DNA from 2 places in the Paenibacillus sp. J2R1T-4 genome. Region 2 is predicted to be linked to the other one. Evidence: predicted binding sites of a transcription regulator. Region 2 holds the regulator's gene; the other holds the start of a gene.
The links. The regulator Rex, encoded in region 2, represses fermentation and respiration genes when NADH is low (regulators of the CRP and FNR family bind a similar motif). The targets are predictions, from matches to a motif close to TTGTGAAATATTTCACAA.

Region 1: the regulator Rex is predicted to act here: its motif matches at 1,674-1,691, upstream of qoxA (cytochrome aa3 quinol oxidase subunit II).

Annotation. Positions count from the first base shown of each region.
Region 1 is NZ_JCAUBA010000001.1:111,417-114,578, reverse strand. Features, by position in the region: gene qoxB (cytochrome aa3 quinol oxidase subunit I) at 1-667, opposite strand, end outside; gene qoxA (cytochrome aa3 quinol oxidase subunit II) at 670-1,587, opposite strand; T-box leader at 1,830-2,083, shown strand; gene AC58QD_RS00495 (glutamine--tRNA ligase/YqeY domain fusion protein) at 2,156-3,162, shown strand, end outside.
Region 2 is NZ_JCAUBA010000002.1:141,586-144,747, forward strand. Features, by position in the region: gene dinG (ATP-dependent DNA helicase DinG) at 1-959, shown strand, start outside; gene AC58QD_RS04275 (redox-sensing transcriptional repressor Rex) at 946-1,584, shown strand; gene AC58QD_RS04280 (inorganic phosphate transporter) at 1,623-2,621, opposite strand; gene AC58QD_RS04285 (DUF47 domain-containing protein) at 2,651-3,162, opposite strand, start outside.

The DNA of each region.
Region 1 (3,162 bases), on a different contig from region 2:
TTGGCATTTTCATCAATTTCATACCAGGTTCTCTCATTTTGAGAATGGTTACAATGAAGTTGATGCCGGATATTAATGTACCGATACCAGATATCTGAAGAGCAAGCGCATAATAGTTCGTTCCTACAGATTCACTGAACTCATTCCCTGCAAGCGGGAAGTAAGCCGTCCATCCTGAATCAGGGGAGCCGCCAATGACGAATGAGATATTGAGCAGCATGGCGCCCATGAAGAATAACCAAAAGCTAAGTGCATTCAAACGCGGGAAAGCTACGTCACGTGCTCCAATTTGTAAGGGAACAACGAAGTTCATTAGGGCATAGATAAAAGGCATCGCCATAAAAATGATCATAACAATTCCATGCGTTGAGAAAACTTCGTTATAGTGTTGAGCATCCAGCAGCGTATTATCGGGAACGGCCGTTTGCGCACGCATCATCAATGCGTCTACACCGCCACGGAATAGCATTATGAGAGCGGATATCAAATACATGATACCGATTCGTTTATGGTCGACCGTTGTTAGCCATTCACGCCAAAGATAACCCCACTTTCGGAAATAAGTTAAGCCTGCGATGATCGCAATGACGGTAAGTGCAATGGCAACCATGGATGCATAAATGGCTGGACTTGGGTGGGGTACAGCAAATCGTTCAAAAAAGTCCATGCTTAATGTCTCCCTTCATGTGAACCATGTGAATCTTTTTTAGTATTAGCATCCGCATCTGGATCAGGATCTGTGCTGCTTGACCCATGATTATGTCCGTCTTCTGGCGGGGGTAAAAATTCTAGATGAGTTCCAGTGAACGTCAACTGTCCAAGATGCCCTGGTTTCAATAATTCGCTGAATTTGTCTTCGGTAAGAGGTTTGGCCGTTTCTTTCACCTCTTTAACCCATTCGTCAAACTTAGCTGCAGGTATTGCTTTAACATTAAACGTATTTTCTGCGAACCCTTTACCGCTGAAGTTTGCATTACGCCCCATGTATTCACCAGGAACATCAGCCGCCAAATGTAAAGTGTTTACCATGTCAGCCATTGCATATTTTTGTCCTCCTAATTGAGGAATCCAGAAGCTGGTGATCGGCCCGTAAGAATAAAGCTTAAATTCAAGAGGGCGATTAGTTGGGATGTATAAGTAGTTTACAGTTTCAATATTTTGTTCTGGATAACTAAAATGCCATTTCCAGTTAGAAGAGGAAGCGTAGACTACTAAAGGTTTCTGACCTTCATATCCTTGAGGTGTTGCCTCAACGATATAATTACTCCGAACGGAGACAACCGAAAGGAAAATAATAATGAGAACGGGAATTCCAACTACGATCGTTTCTACAATCTTGCTTCCTTCAATATGAGGAGGCTCATAATCATCTGCTTGTTTGGAGGCTCGATATTTGAATAGCATAAACAATAAAATGATGAAAACAATAATGACAATAGCCGACATTAACCCGATCGATAGCATGATGTCATCCGCTTGTCTTTGAGCCTGCGGTCCTTTAGGGTCAAGGACTGCTAATTTTCCGCAACCAGTTAAACCTGTGACCATAGTAAGAATTACTGCGAGAAAAGCCCATTTGATTTTCATGAAAGAGCTCCTTTCCTGGATCGATACTTACAGCATAGTTTCGCAGAAGCAATAAAACAATCGAGTTTGAACGATGTCACAGAATTATGTGAAATTCGTCACATAGTTGTTTCAAGTACGCCATGATTTGTTCAAGAAGTGGTAAAAAGTAGGTAAGTATGTAGTTGCGAAATGACTGCTTGTTTGAACTAAGAATATTGATTTACAAAAAAGGGAATGATTTGTTATCATAGAAGCAATATTCAAACGCGATGATGAGAAGAGTAAGGAAAAACGTTCTAACACAGAGAGCTCCGGCAGCTGAAAAGGAGCATAGAACTTTTCCCCGAACCAAACCTCTGAGCAGCATGTCGGAACCTTAGGCGGGGATGACATGACGGGAGCTCCCGTTATAGAGCTAGAGTATAAGCATTGCTTGCAATGCCGTACTTGAAGAGGTTAATATGGCGACATATTAATGAAGCTGGGGTGGTACCGCGAGAATTTCGTCCCCAAGACATGATGTCTTGGAGGTGAAGTTTTTTTTGTTTCGGATTACTACTTATAAAGTTCATTAGGAGGAGTCGACATGGTTAACGAGAGGGAGCACCAGACCGAAAATTTTTTAATTAGGCTGATTAGTGAGGAGCTTGAGCTGGGATCACTTGGAAGGGACATGTGCACGCGATTTCCTCCCGAGCCTAACGGTTATCTTCATATTGGAAGCGCCTATGCTATACACACGAATTATACAATAGCCCGGAGGTTTAACGGAGCGTTTCATTTACGCTTTGACGACACGAATCCCCTTAAAGAAGATATCGAGTATGTGAACGCGATTATCGAGGATATCAAGTGGCTCGGCTACGATCCTGGAAATCATATCTACTACGGCTCAGACTATTCGGACGAAATATATAATGCTGCAATCACATTAATCAAGAATGGGAAGGCCTACGTCTGTGATTTGACACCAGAGGAAGTAACGGAGTATCGAGGAACTTTGACGGAGCCGGGGAGAAACAGCCCTTATAGAAACCGATCAGTCGAGGAGAACCTGGAGCTTTTTGCGAAAATGAAAAATGGCGACTTCCCGGCCTCCTCCAAGGTTGTTCGCGCCAAGATCGATATGGGCTCACCCAATATAAATATGCGAGATCCTGTTATTTATCGAATTATCCATGCTAAGCATTACAGGACGGGAAATGACTGGTGCATTTATCCAATGTACGATTTTGCTCATCCTATTCAAGATGCGATTGAAGGCATCACCTATTCCTTATGCTCAATCGAATTCAAAGACCACCGACCCTTATATGAATGGGTCTTAAACGAGCTTGATATACCAGAACCTCCGCGGCAAAGGGAGTTCGGCCGGTTGAATTTAACGGGTGTTGTGACAAGCAAACGGTTTTTAAGGCCGCTTGTAGAAGGGGGCTTCGTAGACGGCTGGGATGATCCCAGGCTTCCGACGCTCCGAGGCTTAAGAAGAAGAGGCTTCACGCCTAACAGTATTCGCAGCTTTATTGAGGAGATTGGCAGCATTCGGACCCAAAGCACGGTCGACATCTCGTTGCTGGATCATTGCCTGAGGCA
Region 2 (3,162 bases):
ATTCCCTACGTTTCTTCATGAAGATGGATAATGAGAATTATGTGTATTGGATGGAAGCTACCCCATATTTCCGGAGTAAATCGATCCAACTGATGGTGGCGCCATTCGATGTGAGTGATTTGTTGAAGGGATATTTTTTCGATGTGAAAGACAGTGTTGTTCTAACTTCTGCAACACTATCCGTGAATAAATCATTTCATTACAGCAGCAATCAGCTAGGCCTTGATACTTTTCAGGACACTCCAAAGCTCAAAACCGTATTACTGCCATCAGCATTCGATTATCGGAAGCAGGCTTTGCTATTAATTCCCCGCGATTTCCCAAGTATCAAAGGAAACTCGGGTGAAGCAGCATTCATAAGTGCTTTATCGGGTTCCCTAATTGATGTAGCTGTTGAGATGAAGGGAAGGATGCTGGTCTTGTTCACCTCTTACCGCATGCTTAAATTGGTGCATCAAGAGATCAAGGAACAGCTTAGAGCGGAAGGAATTCATGTATTAGGTCAAGGGATCGACAGCAGCAATCGAACCAAGCTTACGAGACTGTTCCAAGATCACTCTTTCTGTGTATTATTAGGCACAAGCAGCTTTTGGGAAGGGGTAGATATTCCCGGAGATGCGCTTAGCTGTCTAGCTATCGTAAGGCTTCCTTTCCAACCGCCGAATCATCCGATGGCAGAAGCCAAGAGTGACCACCTCAAGAAACTGCGACAGAATCCTTTTACAGCCCTTTCTGTACCTCAAGCTGTCATTAGATTCAAGCAAGGCTTTGGACGGCTTGTGCGGCGTTCTACGGATCGTGGAGTCGTTATTCTCTACGACACGCGTGTGTTGGAGACCACTTACGGGAGACATTTCTTGTATTCGTTACCGGGACCTAAGATTGAGCATCTAAGCTTAAACCAGCTCGTTCCGAGAATTCATAGCTGGATGGGAGATAATGCGAGTGAAAACGCCTAAGATTTCTGAAGCTGTAGTAAGAAGACTACCTGTTTATCTGCGTTTTCTTAACGAGATGAACAAAAGCAACATCTTAACGGTCTCATCGCAAGACCTTGGACATAAGCTGAATGCCAATCCAGCGCAGATTCGTAAAGATCTGGCTTACTTCGGGGAATTCGGCAAAAAGGGGATCGGGTATGATGTACCTTACCTGATTGAAAAAATACGTCAAATTTTAAAGCTCGATCAGGTCATACCTGTTGTTCTGATCGGGGCTGGCAATTTGGGGAGGGCATTGTGCAACTACAATGCTTACTTGCAGGATAATATGAAGATTGTAGCCATATTTGATGCTTCTCCCGTTCGAATAGGGGAGAAGATCAATAATCTCAAGGTTTCCCCCATACACGATTTGAAGGCTATTGTTGAGCAATATAAGGTCAGGATTGGGATTATTACGGTACCTGCACTGGAAGCTCAAATCGTCGCCAATCAGCTGGTGGAAACCGGAATTGAAGCTATACTGAACTTTGCACCTGTGATTATCAAAGTACCAGAGGCCGTCCGTGTGCACCATGCTGACTTTACTACGGAGCTTCAAAGTCTTGCTTATTATTTAGAGTCCAAGGGACAAATTGAATAATTATAATGAAAAAACCGTCCTACAGTGGACGGTTTTTTTTAGAAGATTTTGAACAACACCTCGTAAATGATAAATGCAAGGATCATGCTGATCGGAATGGTAATAATCCAGGTCATTATCATCCTTGTGACCGTCCCCCACTTCACGTCCTTGAATCGGATCACACTTCCTGTCCCGATTATAGAAGAGGTAATAACATGCGTAGTGGACAAAGGTTGTCCCATTGCTGTTGAAGTCTGGATAACGATGGATGATGCCAGATCTGAGGCGAAGCCGTTAGACGGCTCAATCTTCATAATCTTTTTACTAACCGTTTTGATAATACGCCAGCCTCCAACGGAGGTCCCTAACCCCATTGCCGTAGCAGCGGAGAGTTTGACCCATAACGGAACGTCCAGAGTATCCTGGAACCCACCGGCTACAAGGGCAAATACGATAATTCCCATTGCTTTTTGAGCATCATTTCCGCCGTGGGAAAAAGAAAGCAATCCTGCCGAAAAGATCTGGAACGTTTTGAATCCTCTGTTCAGCTTCGATCTCGACCGGTTACCGAAGAGCAGAATCGAATATTTGACGATCGTCATGATCAAGTAACCAACACCAAAAGCGATAATCGGAGACATGATCAGAATAATAATAATGGAGCCGAAGCCATCCCAGTTTAAGGCATCAAATCCTGCACCAGCAATAACCGCCCCAGCCAATGAACCGATCAAAGTATGGGAAGAGGAGGACGGGATCCCGTAATACCAGGTCAACAAATTCCAGGTGATTGCTGATATTAGAGCAGCAACAACAACCAGCATACCATTCTCGATATTAGCCGGGTTTGCAATCTTTCCTCCTACAGTTTTGGCAACTTCAGAAGACACAATTGCTCCCGCCACATTCAATAAAGCGGCGTATATAACAGCGAAACGGGGTGACATGGCTCTAGTGGAGATCGAAGTTGCAATGGCATTGGCTGTATCATGAAAACCATTGATGAAATCGAACAGGAGAGCAAGGATAACGACAAAAATAATAAGCGTAAGCATAATATCCTCCTACAGGGTGTTCTATTTAGTTATGCGTATCGAAGAACTACACTTTCAAGGATATCTGCTACATCTTCGCACTTGTCGGTCGTTTGTTCCAGACGCTCATACAGTTCCTTCAACTTAAAATCCTGGTAAGGATCAGTAGGGTTTGTGAAAATTTCGCGAATCCCTTCCCGCATTAAACGGTCGCCTTCATTCTCAAGCGAGTTAATATGTACCGTATGTTCGCGAATTTGCATGTATTTCTTCTTTGATAGCAGCTTAAACGCGGTTAACATATGCTCACAGGAATTAACAATGACTTCCGAGAAATCCTTCATATATTGGTTCGTGAAGGTGATGTTCAGATAGTCGAAGCGAGCGATGGAAGCCTCGATGCCATCCATGACATCGTCGAGTTTGGATGCAAGCTCCATAATATCTTCTCTGTCAAGCGGTGTAATGAACACTTTATTCAAGCCTTTGTATATTTCATGAGTTAAGGAGTCGCCTTTATTCTCCATTTCCTTCAATACATCGAAATAGCTTGCAGGGGGCT